One region of the Steroidobacter flavus genome, then DNA from elsewhere that is predicted to be linked to it. Evidence: riboswitches for the same ligand, from Rfam matches in the RefSeq annotation. Region 1 holds a riboswitch; each other region holds the start of a gene.
What was found. Region 1 has a riboswitch for cobalamin ahead of ACFPN2_RS31435 (TonB-dependent receptor). Riboswitches for the same ligand answer to the same signal wherever they lie in the genome.

Region 1 (3,494 bases):
TCGCGAGAGAGGACGCCGCCGTTCGTGAGATTCTCGAAGAAGTCTTCGTACTCCGCCTTCCAGGTCCAGGCGGCGTGCGTATCGATTCGAAACTCTCCCGGCAACGTGAACGCCACGGCAAGCTCGGCGCCTTGCGACACTTGCTTCCCGATCTGAGAGCTGACGCGGTCCGCATTCGTCGTCAGCACATCCTTCTTCTCGATATCGAACAGCGCGAGCGTCAGGTCCGTGCCATGAACGGACGCCTTGGCCCCCACTTCGTATTGAGCGCCCTTCTGCAGGCTGAAGTTGTCCTGAGTCACCGTGAGACTCACCAGCTGCGACACCGGCTGAGCGGCGCGACTGTAGCTGGCGTACAGATTCAGCGCATCGCTCGCCTCGAAGATCACACCGAGCCGACCGGTGATTGGATCGTACGATTTGGTGTATGGATCGAGACCGACATACGACTTGCGTTCCACATCGATCTGCTCGTAGCGCAAGCCGCCGACCACCTTCAAGCGCTGCACCGGCTCGTAAATGTTTTCAACGTAGACCGCCGCGTTCTCAGTCGTCACCTTCACCGTGCGCTGATAGTGCACGTCCGGGCCGTAGCCTCGATCGAAGCCGACCAGCGGCACATTGGCCGGCGTCGGCGACGCTGGCAGAGTCTGTCCGCTGTTACGGATCTGCTCGTTATTATCGTAGAGCGCGCCGATCAGGAACGTGTTCGGCCGACCCGCCAGCGTGCCGCTCCAACGCAAATCCACGCGATTGCCGATCTGCAGGTCGTTGCGATAGATCAGGAAGAAACTGCCGCGCTCGACCAGCTGAGACGCGGGGTTCCACACCGTACTCTCGGTGTTCCGCCAGTCCATGTGCTGAGTGGCAACGTAAGTCTCGTTACGCAACGTCCAGCGCTCGGACAGGTTGGAATCGACGATGAACCGCGTGAACGAGTTGTCGGCCTTCGACCAGTTGTCGATGTTGTCGTAGCTGAGACGACGTGTGCGCCCATCGATGCGAGCATTCACCAGTCGATCGGTCGCGCTGTTTGCACGCCGCACCGCCTGCGCACCGGTCTGATCGATGACCGCATCGTAAACCAGCGGTGTACCGTAATAACTGCTGACGCTGTCCTTCAGGAACGTGCTCTGCAAAGTGAGTGTCGTGTCGTCGGTGGCGTCGTAGCGTAAGGCGGCGGCGGCGGCGGTGTAGTCATAACCGCTGTCATCGACGTAGCCATCGGATTGCGTCTGCGAAACATCGAAGCGGTAGTAGAGCTTGTCGACGCCCGATGGGCCGCCCACGCCAAAGCCGGTGCGATAAGTATTCCACGAGCCGACGGTGGCCATGATTTCCGCTTTGGTGGTGTCGTCGGGCAACTTGGAAACGTAGTTGATCGCGCCACCGACCGCGCCTTCGCCATACAGCAGCGAGGCCGGGCCTTTGAGCACTTCGATGCGCTCGAACAGAAAGCTGTCGAGCGGGCGCGACGACTGCGAGGCGGTGTTCTGGCGGATGCCATCGCGCATGACAGTGATGTCGTTGCCAGAGAATCCGCGCGTCGCGTAGTTCGGAATCGAGCCGACCGACGTGCCGCCGGTCATGCCGACAGCGCTTTCGATGGCTTCCATGGCGGTTCGCGCACCGCGCAGTTGGATCAATTCATGTGAGATCACCGAAACGCTGGCCGGCAGATCGAATGCATCGATGCCGAGTCGCGAGCCCGTGAGCACTGGCTCATCGAGCACGACCGTGCTGCGCTCCCGCTGTCCTTCGACCACGATCGACTCGGTCTCATCCGCCTTGCGGTCGGTCGCACTCGCCTGCAGCGCCACCGCCAGCATTCCCAAACCGCTCGCCCAGCGGGCGACCCCGTGTTTGCTCACAATTGCCTCGCTTATTGGTTTTATCCAGCCTGTGCACAGAGCGCACCGGCCGCCAGTTATTTACGGTTACGAGGCCGCCTGCCCGCGTTAACAAACGCGCGAGCACGTCATCGATGGAAAAAATGGAATAACGGAAGGCGCGATTCGCCGGCGAACGCAGCGACGCGAACATCCGCCAGCCCCTTCCCACGAGAGCCCGACAGCCTGTGCGCGCCTGTAACAGCGCGCGATCCTCGGCAGGTCTTCGGGCTCATGGGCTTCGGCGTGTGCCGACCTACTTGGCGCTGCTTCCCAGGCAAAAGCCCAGTGCTGTGTGCGCCGTTCGTTCCCAATTACCGCTGCGGGGCAGCCCCGGAATGCACGCTGACAGCGTGGGCACCGGGTTCCCTTTTCAGCCCGCTCTTCGGGGAGCAGGCACCGTGGACGGGGCGCACGATATTGCGCTTTGCCGGAAGCGTCAACCGTTACACGCGGCGCTTATGGCGTTAATAACGGTTTCGTAACGACGTTAACCGATGTTTTCTGAGCCGTTAACGTGGCCATTACACCGGCCCGCTTGGGTGAGTGTCCATGGATAACCAAAGGCACTGCCGACCGGCCCGATCCGATCGCTAGAGTTCGCGCCGCTTTGCTGTAAACGAGAGATCGAGCATGCCTGCCTCACGTCGTACCGTCCTTGCCGCGGCCGGAGCCGCCCTCGCCTCACTCGATGCCACCGCGATACCGGTCGATGACACGGTCCGCGAGCTCATCAAACTTTCCGAAGAGTCCAACGCGACCCTGCTGCGTGGGGACATCGACCGATACCAGGAGCTCATTTCCCTGACCGACGACTTCACCATCATGGCCCCGTTCGGCGGCAAACCGACGCGTCGTATCGATCTCACCGCCGAGCGCATGCAGGCCATGGGCCGCTTCTTCAAGAACGGCACCCTGGAACAGGAAGTGATCGCCGCCTACGGCTCGCCGGACATGGTGGTGCTCGCGCTCATCGAACGAGCCCAGGTGGAAGTCGGCGGTTTGCCATCGCAGCCCTGGGCGCTACGGGTCACGCTGGTCTATCGGCGGGAAGGAAAGGAGTGGCGGCTGGCGCATCGACACGCCGATCCCCTCGTGGCAGGCATCACCCTGGAGCAATCAGCCGCGCTTGCTCGTGGCTGAAGCGTCGTCGAACACCGTTCGTCCGCCATACTCGGCGGCATGCGCGCGTTCTTCCGAGATGAACGCATCGAAGCTCGGGCCGGCGACGCGCCCTTCGAGGGCCCGAGCTTGAGCGTCGAGCTGACGGATCGCGGCGAGTCTTTCGTCGTTACCGAGTTTGGCCCGGCTCACCGCCTCCTTGAGCACTCGAATCGTTTGATCGTAAACCTTCAGCGGCACGGGGAACGGGTGGCCATCCTTTCCACCATGAGCCATCGAGAAGCGGGCCGGATCGCTGAACCTCGCCGGGGCGCCGTGCAGAACTTCAGCAACCAACGCTAACGCCGCGACGGTCCGCGCACCCACGCCTGGCGTGAGCAGCAGATCGGCGAAATCCTTGGGACCACGATCCGCGGCCGCTGCGAGCGCCGCGTGCAAACGTCGCAATACCACGTCCGATGCGCGTACTTCGTGATGAGCGGG
Region 2 (3,494 bases), on a different contig from region 1:
CGCTGTCGAACGCCATGCGCAGCTGGAAAAACACATCCTGCAAGCCCATCACACCCAGCCCGACCGGGCGCCAGCGCATATTCGAGGCACGGGCCGTGGCGATCGGATAGAAGTTCAGATCGATGACCCGGTCCAGCTGACGCACGGCCGTCTGCACGGTTTGCGCCAGCTTGTCGAAGTCGAATGCACCGTCGATCACGTGACGGCCGAGATTGATCGAGCCCAGGTTGCACACCGCAGTCTCGTCATCGCTGGTGACCTCGAGGATCTCGGTGCATAGATTCGACAGATGAATCGTATTGCCGGCGCGTGCCGTCTGATTGCCCGCGCGGTTGCACTTGTCCTTGAAGGTCATCCAGCCGTTGCCAGTCTGCGCCAGGGTGCGCATCATGCGGGCATACAAGTCGCGTGCACGCACAGACTTTCGTGCGAGCCCTTGCGCTTCGGCCTGAGTGTAAGCCGCATCGAACGCCTCGCCCCACAGGTCCGGCAGCTGCGGCACATCCTTCGGATCGAACAGCGACCACATCTCATCCGCCTCCACGCGACGCATGAACAGATCGCAAATCCAGTTCGCCAGATTGATGTGATGAGTACGGCGGCCTTCGTCGCCCGTGTTGTCGCGCAGTTCGAGGAAGGCTTCGACGTCGGCATGCCATGGCTCGAGATACACACAAGCCGCGCCTTTGCGCTTACCGCCCTGATTCACCGCCGCCACCGACGAGTCGAGTGTCTTCAACCACGGCACGATCCCATTCGAGAGACCGTTGGTCGCGCGAATCAGCGAGCCTTCCGAGCGCACGCGATGCCAGGCCACGCCGATGCCGCCGGAGAATTTCGACAGCAGCGCGATGTCCTTGTAACGATCGTAGATGGATTCGAGCGAATCGCCGGGCGAATCCAGCAGGAAACAGCTCGACAATTGTTCGTGGCGCGTGCCGGCGTTGAACAGCGTCGGCGAGCTGGGAATGTAGTCGAGCGATGAGAACACCTGATATAGGTCGATGGCCTCGTGCACGCTGGCGCTCAGCGCACAGGCAATGCGCAGCCAGAACTGTTGCGGCGACTCCAGCGCCAGCCGGCGCGTCGGGTGCTTCAACAAGTAGCGGTCGTACAGCGTCTTCAGACCGAAGTATTCGAACTCGTGGGTGCGACGCGCGTCGATGGCGTCGTTGAGCTTGCGGGCATTGCTCTCGACAAAGCTCATCACGCGCTCGTTGATCAGCCCGACATCGAAGCCCAGGCGAATCGATTGCGAGAACGAATAAACGCCCTGCCCCTGCACTTCCTTGTCGATGAAGCCCGCGAGCAGACGCGCCGCGAGACGCGAATACTCCGGCTCTTCGAACGTGAACGAAGCGGCCGTGCGGATCGACAGCTCATCCAGCTCGCGAGTGGTCGCGCCATCGTACAAGCCAGCAATCGTCTTCAGTGCGACGCGCATGGGATCGACCGCGTCGAGACCGTCGCCACAGCGCCCGACCGCACGAACGATCTTGTTCACGTCGACGGCTTCGCGCTCGCCGTTGCGCTTGGTGACTCGCATCTGGGTGCGAGCCGAGTGTGGAGGCGTTAAATGAAAATCGGTTTGAGCAGAGTCCAGGGTCGCCAGCATGTGTGTTGTTCCTCGAAGCGTCGCTCCCGCGAGCGAAATCGGGCGATCGAGGGAAAGACGGGAACAACGGAGCGAGGTCACTAGCGAACGCAGCGATCCGAACATCCGCCAGCCCTTTCCCACGAGAGCCCGACAGCCTGTGCGCGCCTGTGACGACGCGCGATCTTCGGCAGGTCTTCGGGCTCATGGGCTCCGGCGTGTGCCGACCTACTTGGCGCTGCTTCCCAGGCAAAAGCCCAGTGCTGTGTGCGCCGTTCGTTCCCAATTACCGCTGCGGGGCAGCTCCGGAATGTCACCGGATTCCCTTTTCAGCCTGCCCCACTGATCTTGGGGCAGGCACCGAGGATGGGCACAAGATATTGTGGTTTTCGCAAGGCGTCAACCTCGACTTGGGCCCAGGTCCAATAGTGCCGCCGCCGCTGAGGTGCCAACGTTCGACACTTTGAAAGGGCCGTCGCATGGACAACTCCCCCTCGAGCCGAATGATTCTTTGCATCGTCGGTGTCGCGCTCACGGCGATTGCTGGATGCGAAGCCACGTCGCATCGGGTCGGTCAAAATGCGACCGTGCAGTTCGGCGTCGTGCAAAACGCCCAGCAAGTCACCTTGGACTCGAACGCCGCCCAAGGCGCGCTCCTCGGCGGAACGATCGGCATCATTGCGAGCGGACGCGGTTCGGCGGCACGTGGCGCCGCCACCGGAGCTGTGGTCGGTGCTGCCGGCGCAGCCGCCACTCAAGGCAATCGCTCAGGCACTCAATACACTGTGCAAATGGCGGACGGCAGTTCCGTTCGCATCGTCAGCGATCAGCGCGAAATCAAGGTCAACGATTGCGTCGCCATCGAGCGGGTCGGCAGCAATGCAAACATTCGTCGCGCTTCATCGGACTACTGCGATCCAACCAACGCGCAGGCAGTCAGCCAGGTGAGCGATGCTGTGAGATCGGAGGCCGTCCATTGCGATACCGCGAAACAGGAGCTCGCGAAAGCAACGGATCAGCAGGCGGTGGATCTGGCCATTCGCAAAGTCGAGCTGTTGTGCGACGACTAACAAATGATAGTTCGCCGCGCGCTGCTGTCGGCGTGCAGCTACATTGTTGCAAATACAACAACCGGGTCGCCAATGACCGACGCAATTCGTGAATCCAGCCACGCGTCGATCTCCTAGAATTCTGCTCGTGATCGACGACACCTCCTCCCCGTACTCGAGTGCCACACTTTTTTCGGAGTCGCACGACGTTGCGAGCCCGATCCTCGCGCCTCGCAAACTACTGGCAGCGCTGATCGGTGGCGACCTGCTGTTCATCGTGCTGCATTGGTTGCACGTGCATACGAACCTGCTCACCTCGGAGCGCTGGTCCATCGCACGCGATCGCGGCTACGGCGAGATGTTTCAATATCTCAAGTACGCCGGCATCATGTTCGCGCTCAGCCAGTTGTTTCGGAAAACCCGCCTTCCTGTGCTGCTGCTCTGGATCGGGGTGTATGGCTTCCTGTTGCTCGACGACTCAATGCGCATTCATGAGCGCATCGGGCTCGACCTGGTCGCGTGGGCGCACATTGCCGATTTCGGCGGCCTGAGGGGTCGCGACTGGGGCGAGCTGATCTATGCAACGATCGGCGGCGCGTTCCTCACGCCGGTGCTCGTGGTCGCATACATTCGCAGCTCATCGATGGCACGCGCCATCTCGATCAACATGGGCATTCTGCTGGCGGCGCTGCTGATGTTCGCGATCGGCGGCGATGCAATCCACCGCCTCCTCTCGACCACGGCGTTCGATGCCATGGCGACCATCGTCGAGGACGGCGGTGAAATGCTGGCGCTGAGCTTGACGTGCTTTTACGTCGCCCGCTATGCCGATGGTGCGTCGGGTGCGTCGC
Region 3 (3,494 bases), on a different contig from region 1:
CGGGCGACGAGCCCAGCGTGTTCGCCAATGTCGCTGGCCACACCCGCATCGACGACGCGCAACGCGATGTCGTGCCGACGTGCCAACACATTGATAGCCGCGCCCCCTTGGAGATAGTTCAGCAGCATCTGCGCGGTGACCGCCTGTGGGTAAGCGCTGACGCCGTCGGTGGCGATGCCGTGGTCGCCGGCGAATACAAACATTTGCGGCGCGCGGAACACCGGGGTTTCAGTGTCGAGCGCCAGGCCGATGCGCACCGCCAGCGTTTCCAGCGCGCCGAGCGAGCCCTGGGGCTTGGTGCGCGTATCGAGTCGGCGTTGCAAGGTGGCGTTGGTTATCATGACTGCATCTGAACGGTGAGTGCGGGCTATGGTCGAGCATGACAAATCGGGTGAGCGGGCTTCGGTCGGGCGACGCCTGATCATCGGCGGGGCGCGTTCGGGGAAGACCGCTCATGCCATCGCGCTGGCGAAATCGCTGTCGGCGGCGCGCGGCGTGAATGTCACCTATGTTGCCACGGCGCAGGCGCTCGATCAGGAGATGCAGCATCGCATCTCGTTACATCGGGCGGAGCGGCCGGCAACGTGGCGCACCTTAGAAGCACCGACCGGTCTTGCGCAAGCGTTACCCGGGGAGGAGTCATCGAACATCGTGGTCATCGACTGCATGACCTTGTGGCTGTCGAACGCGTTGCTTCAGGATTTTCGCGAAGATGCGCCGACCGCGCCGTTGCCGACCTGGGAAGCCGAGCGCGATAAATTCCTGCAATGGCTGTCATTAGCGCGCGTTGAGGTGTTGTTGATCTCCAATGAGGTCGGCATGGGCATCGTGCCGCTGGCGCCGGTCGCGCGGCGTTTTCAGGACGAACAGGGGCGATTGAACCAGATGCTGGCGGCCGCCTGCGATCAAGTGACATTGGTGGTTGCCGGAATTGCCGTGCCCATCAAGAGCTTCCGTGCCGGTTGATTGACGACTCGAGGGTTTTCGCGCAAGGTGTCGCGCGAACGACATGTCATGGGAACCGGGTGCAACACCCGGGCTGCCCCCGCAACTGTAAGCGGTGCCGCCATCGAAGCTCCCGAATGTGAGGAGCAACCACTGGGCTGAAGGCCTGGGAAGGTGATGCGCAGGCTGTAAGCCGCAAGCCAGGAGACCAGCTTGTCGCGGTCGTCTTTCGTGCAGCCGGGGTGTGCTGAGCGAGCGGGAATTCCTGCAGCGGCGACAGGTTCACGGAGCGGTGCCTGAAGGCCATCGCACCGTGTGGTGCGTCAGCTTCTGTGGGTCCCGCCGTGCGATCGCAGTCTCATTCTCTCGTCCGTTGGTTTAGCGGACTGTGTTGCCTGATCCTTGCCTGTTTCGCCGCCGAGCTGCCCGCGGCGACCTTGGTTGCTGTCGTTTCCGAGCGCAACTCGGGCGACCTCGCGCAGGCCGCGCGCGATTTCAACCAGCGCCTGCCCAATCATCGACTGATCTTCCGCACGACGGCGCAGGTCGACGCGCTCAGCGATGCTCAGTTGCAAGAGCTGATCGGCGAGGCCGACACGTTGTTGCTCGCGACGGTGTTCAAAGAAACCGCTCAGCGCATTCAAGCACAGCTCGCAACCACGCGCGCGAAGGAGATCATCGCGGTGGCCGGCGATCCCGGGCTCGGACGGCAAAGTCGCTGGCGTGCCAAACGTTTGTTTGTCGATGAAGATCCGCGCTACGCGGAGCTCTCGTCGTTGACGGCTGAGAAAGATGCCGGTGCGGAAGCTGTCGCTGCTGCTGTTCAGCGCCATCCGCAACTCGCGCCTTGGATTCAAGCTCGTGCGTACTGGCAGAACCGCGGCGAGTCCAACTTGATCTCACTGCTGGCGCTGATGCTGTCCGAGCAAGACAAGGCGGCTGCGGCGGCGGTCAAGCCGGTCGAAGACGCATTGCCCATGCGCTTTCACTATCGCGGCGAATGGTCGACGGCTGAAACATTGCGCATTGTTGGCGACAAACGCGTGGTGGCCGTGCTCGAGGATCAACACGCCGATGTGACGTTGAGCGAAGCGATCTGCCGTTCGTTGAATGCGCGAGCGTTGGATTGTCTCACTGTGCTTGCCGGTTGGGGCCGGCCGAGCAGCGATGCGCTCGGAGTGATTGGCAACAAGGTTGGCGCTCGCTTGGGTGCGGTCGTGTCCGTGCAGGATTTCATCATCGGCGGCAGCAGCGATCGAGCAGAGGCGACGCGTCGGCTCGAGCAGCTCGATGTGCCCGTGCTCAAGGCGCTTCGACTGCACGATGTGACAGCGGAAGGCTGGCGCATGTCCGAGCAAGGGCTGGCTTGGGACAGTGTTTACTACCGCGTGGCCATGCCCGAGCTGCAGGGAATCAGTCAGCCGATCGTCGTTGCTGCCGCAGCCGCCGCTCAGTTGGATTCGCTTACAGGCATCGCGGTGACGCGAACCGCGGCCATTCCGTCACAAGTGGAACAGATGACGGCGCGAATCGAACGCTGGACTCGTTTGCAACAGACCAAGAACGCAGACAAGCGCGTCGCCATCGTTTACTACAACCATCCGCCGGGCCGTCACAATATCGGTGCCGACAATCTCGACGTCCCCGCCTCATTGCTGGAAATCCTGCGAGCGCTGAAGCGTGAAGGCTATGACACCGGGCCGTTGCCCGCATCGTCGGCGGAATTGCTCGAGAAGCTGCAGCAGGATGGCGTGAATCTTCCCGAGCAAGGCGATGTGCTGCGCTCGATGGCGACGCGCGTCACCAACGTCAGCGCGGAACAGTACGGCAAATGGTTTGCAACGATGCCTCAACCGTTGCAGAAGGAAATGACCGGCGGTCCGCTGGCGTTTCTGCAGGCGAATGTTCAGGCGGCACAGGCGGCTCGATTGCCTCAGCATGCGCGCGGTCAGATCACTCGAACGCTGCATGAGATCGAACATTTGCTCGAAGGCGCTCAGCATCCGGCACGCGATCGCGCACTCGATCTGGTCAAGCAGCTGCAGGCTGCGTATGAAACTCAGCTCACCAAAGGCGGCAACGAAGCGACCGTCGACAAACTGACTCGCGCGATTGCAGCGACGGGCGTCGAAGGCTTGCGCGGCTGGGGAGAGATCCCCGGCAACGTGATGGTGAACAAAGGCAAGCTGGTGCTGCCGGGCCTGCGCTTCGGCAAGATCTTCGTGGGTCCGCAGCCGCCGCGCGGATGGGAGCTGAACGAAGAGCTGCTTCACGCCAACACCAGCATTCCGCCCACACATCAGTATCTGGCGTTCTATTTCTGGTTGCGTCACGAGTTCAACGCCGATGCCATCGTGCATCTGGGGCGTCATTCGACGTATGAGTTTCTGCCGCGCAAAGGCGTCGGTCAGGATGAGCTCGATTATCCGGCACTGATTGCCGGCGATATTCCGGGCATCTATCCCTACATCGTCGACGGCGTCGGCGAAGGGTTGCAGGCCAAGCGGCGCGGTCTCGCGGTGATGGTCGATCATTTGATTCCGCCGCTG
Region 4 (3,494 bases), 520 kb from region 1:
CTCGCGAAACTGCCAGCGCTGTGTGAACCAGCTGCTGGCGAACGAAGTCAGTCCACCCACCGCAACGCCGAGCAGACCCAGGAACGCAGGAACGTATGCAGCTGAATCCATGCTCTCTCTCCGCACGGTACGGTTTGTTGTGTGCGGAAGAGTAGCTGCCCGATCGCGGGGCGCGGAGTAAGCCGCGACGCCTTACGGTTAGTGGCGGCTCACGACTGCGGACGAAACCGCAGCAGCATGATGCCGAAGCCGACGAACATCACGCCGGTCAATCGATCGAACATCCGTCGCAGTCCGGGTCGTGACAGGTAGTGACGCAAGCGGTTGCCGCCCAGGCCGTACACCGCGTACCAAAACAGTTCGCAGAGCGAGAAAGTCGTCACCAGCACCGCGAACTGCGGAATCTTCGGGCTGGAAGGATTCACGAACTGCGGCAGGAAGGCGGCCGCGAACAGCAGCAGTTTGGGATTGCTGATGGAAATGACGAACGCCGTTTGGAAGATCTGCCGATTGGTCAACACAACGGACGGCACTGTCGCCGCGCCGTTGTCCGCGTCGGCACTGTCGTCGCGCCATGCCTTGATTCCCAGCCAGATGAGATAGGCGGCGCCGACGTATTGCAGTACTTCGAAAACTCTAGGTGACGCCAGCAACACGGCGCCAAGCCCAAGGGCCGAGCCCACCAGCATCAGGACCAGCGCCACCAGACAGCCGAGCATCGCGGGAACGGCGCGATTCACGCCAAGCGACACGCTCCGCGACATGATGTGAAGCATGTTGGGACCGGGCGCGCCCGAGAGCAAAAAGACGGTGACGAAGTACAGCCACCAGGTATTCCAGCTCATGGTCTGGCTCTCAAAGTGTCGCGCAGGCGCCGCCAGGCTGCGTCCCCATGGGGCAGGCCGAATCGCAGCAGCTTGGTATCGTGAGTGAATGGACGGACCAGGATGCCTGCGCGAAGCAATTGATTGAAGCGGGCCTGGGCGAGATCGCTGTGCGCGAGTCGAAACAGCGTGGTGCCACCGACGATGCTGAAGCCGCTGCGTATCAACAGCGCATCGAGCTTGCGGGTGGCGCTTCGCAATCGAATGCGAGTGCGTTCGGCCCACAACGGATCGTTGTATGCCGCGAGTCCTGCGGTGATTGCGTCAGCGGCCACGGGCCAATCGCCGAGCGCGGTTCGAATCCGTTTGACCAGCGCCGGAGCACCGATCATGAAACCCAGACGAACGCCGGCCAATCCGTAGAACTTGCCGAAGGAGCGGAGCACGATCATGCGCGGATAACGTTCGGTGCCGGCCAACGAAGCGACGCTGCAGGAAGCATCGGCATCGGCGAAGGCTTCGTCGATTACGAGAAAGCCCTCGTGTTCGGCGATCTTGTCGTACGCCTCGAGCAACTGCTCACGCGGCGTCATCGCGCCGTCCGGGCTGTTGGGATTGACGAGCGTGACGACGGTGCCCGCTGTCAGTGACGCTCGTTCAATGCCAGCGACACGGCCGACCGGCACACCGAGGCTTTGCCAGATATCCGTATGCGAAGAGTAGGTGGGCCACACGATGCAGGCCGCGGTCACCGCAGGCAGCGCGTGAGGCAGGAATCTCACAACGGTTTCGGAGCCGGCCGTGGCGAGGATGCGATCGGGATCGTCGACGCCAAAGGCACGGGCCGCGGCGGCTTCGAGATTCTGCAGCTCCTGTGGATCGGGCAACCGGGCCCGAGCTTGCGCGCTGGGGTGAGGGGCCGGATAGGGATTGGGATTGATCGCGGTCGACAGGTCGATCCACGGCTTCGGCGCGTCCGGCCATAGGCTGCGCGCGATGCCCAGGTGGGCACCGTGACGAGTGAACGGATCGGTAATAGCAGCGCTCATGTGACGAGTTCCAATGCAAAGCGAAGACACATGGGATCGCCTCGCTGGCGAGCGCGACCCACACCGGTCGTCACTCGGGAACTCCCGTTCACTCGGCGCACCCCGGCCGATGAATGGACGACGGCGGCGAGCAGGTCTCCTGGCTTTCGGCTTACTGCCGCGCCACCTTCCCAAGCCTCGAGGCTCAGTGGCTTTTAGCGCGGCCAACACCGTTTACAGTTGCGGGGGCAGCCCGGGTCTATCCCGGTTCCCGTTTTAATCCCACTGGCGTGGGAACTCGACGCGACGCCAAGAATGCGGGCGAACCGCGCACCGGTCAAGCAACGAATCCGTATGCCGGGTATTACAAGAATTTATGGGCACGGCGATGGGGACCGAGCACAATCCATCGTCCAACGACAGGGGAGAACAAGATGATTCGACGCTCGCTGGCTCTGACGTCTGTTTGTTTGTTCGCCGTTTCAAGCATCGCCCTCGCGGAGGGGCCGCGCGCTCGGGACATAGGCATCCAGTTGCAAGGCAAGCCCGGAGCACTCAACGCGATCACCGACGTGCAGGGTGTGGAAGTGGGCCATGTGACGTTGATCAAAGGCGACGGCGCACTTCAGCGAGGCAAGGGGCCGGTGCGCACCGGTGTCACAGCGATCATCCCACGCGGTAAGAACTCGACCGCGCCGGTGTACGCCGCCTGGAACACCAGCAACGCCGCCGGCGAGATGACCGGCACCGTGTGGTTGGAAGAGCGCGGTTATCTCGATGGCCCGATCATGATCACCAATACTCACAGCGTCGGCGTCGTGCGCGACGCGGTGGTTGGCTGGATCGTGGATCACAAATGGCCGGGCTCGTGGTTCACGCCGATGGTGGCAGAGACCTACGACGGCTTCCTCAATGACACCGACGGTTTCCACGTGAAGAGCGAGCACGCGCTGGAAGCGTTGAAGATCGCCAAGTCCGGACCAGTGCTCGAAGGGGCGGTCGGCGGCGGCACGGGCATGGTCTGCTTCGGCTTCAAAGGCGGCATCGGCACGTCGTCGCGTATCGTCACTACGCCCATCGGCCAGTACACCGTCGGCGTGCTGGTCCAATGTAACTTCGGCGTGCAGACCGATCTGCGCATTGCCGGTGCCGCGGTAGGTCAGGAGCTCAACAAGAATTACGCTCCGTGCACGGCGACCCCTGCGCCCAACGACAAAGTGCCCGCCTGCAATGCGCGGCCTGACGATAAGCCAGGCGACGGCTCGATGATCGTCGTGATCGCCACCGACGCGCCGCTCTTACCCCATCAACTCAAGCGCTTGGCCAAGCGGCCGGGCCACGCGATGGGGCGCCTCGGCGATATCAGCCGCGAAAGCTCAGGCGATATTTTCATGGCGTTCTCGACGGCCAATCCGCAACTGAATAGCATGCAGATGGAGAAGATCTCGGTCGAGACGTATCCAAATCCGCTGTTGAATCCGCTGTTCGAGGGCGTGGTTCAGGCGACGGAGGAGGCCATTCTCAATGCCCTGGTGGCCGCGAAGACCATGACCGGTCGCGACGGTCATCGGGTTTATGGCTTGCCTCACGATGAGGTTCGCGCCATTGTTTCCCGAAACGGGGCCAGGCCGCAGTGACCATG

Region 2: it holds a riboswitch for cobalamin, as region 1 does, so the genes downstream of both, ACFPN2_RS26030 (ribonucleoside-diphosphate reductase subunit alpha) here and ACFPN2_RS31435 (TonB-dependent receptor) in region 1, are expected to answer to the same signal.
Region 3: it holds a riboswitch for cobalamin, as region 1 does, so the genes downstream of both, ACFPN2_RS18430 (cobaltochelatase subunit CobN) here and ACFPN2_RS31435 (TonB-dependent receptor) in region 1, are expected to answer to the same signal.
Region 4: it holds a riboswitch for cobalamin, as region 1 does, so the genes downstream of both, ACFPN2_RS33395 (threonine-phosphate decarboxylase) here and ACFPN2_RS31435 (TonB-dependent receptor) in region 1, are expected to answer to the same signal.

The regions. Positions count from the first base shown of each region.
Region 1 covers NZ_JBHSDU010000015.1:830,453-833,946, forward strand. Annotated here, with positions in the region: gene ACFPN2_RS31435 (TonB-dependent receptor) at 1-1,871, opposite strand, end outside; cobalamin riboswitch at 2,090-2,308, opposite strand; gene ACFPN2_RS31440 (nuclear transport factor 2 family protein) at 2,523-3,032, shown strand; gene ACFPN2_RS31445 (DUF763 domain-containing protein) at 3,009-3,494, opposite strand, start outside.
Region 2 covers NZ_JBHSDU010000014.1:791,934-795,427, forward strand. Annotated here, with positions in the region: gene ACFPN2_RS26030 (ribonucleoside-diphosphate reductase subunit alpha) at 1-1,615, opposite strand, end outside; cobalamin riboswitch at 1,767-1,974, opposite strand; gene ACFPN2_RS26035 (hypothetical protein) at 2,074-2,664, shown strand; gene ACFPN2_RS26040 (hypothetical protein) at 2,792-3,494, shown strand, end outside; gene ACFPN2_RS26045 (response regulator) at 3,466-3,494, opposite strand, start outside.
Region 3 covers NZ_JBHSDU010000003.1:2,931,960-2,935,453, forward strand. Annotated here, with positions in the region: gene cobT (nicotinate-nucleotide--dimethylbenzimidazole phosphoribosyltransferase) at 1-341, opposite strand, end outside; gene cobU (bifunctional adenosylcobinamide kinase/adenosylcobinamide-phosphate guanylyltransferase) at 370-966, shown strand; cobalamin riboswitch at 975-1,176, shown strand; gene ACFPN2_RS18430 (cobaltochelatase subunit CobN) at 1,290-3,494, shown strand, end outside.
Region 4 covers NZ_JBHSDU010000015.1:1,348,373-1,351,866, reverse strand. Annotated here, with positions in the region: gene ACFPN2_RS33405 (hypothetical protein) at 1-111, opposite strand, end outside; gene ACFPN2_RS33400 (LysE family translocator) at 210-845, opposite strand; gene ACFPN2_RS33395 (threonine-phosphate decarboxylase) at 842-1,873, opposite strand; cobalamin riboswitch at 1,986-2,169, opposite strand; gene ACFPN2_RS33390 (DmpA family aminopeptidase) at 2,287-3,489, shown strand; gene ACFPN2_RS33385 (amino acid permease) at 3,492-3,494, shown strand, end outside.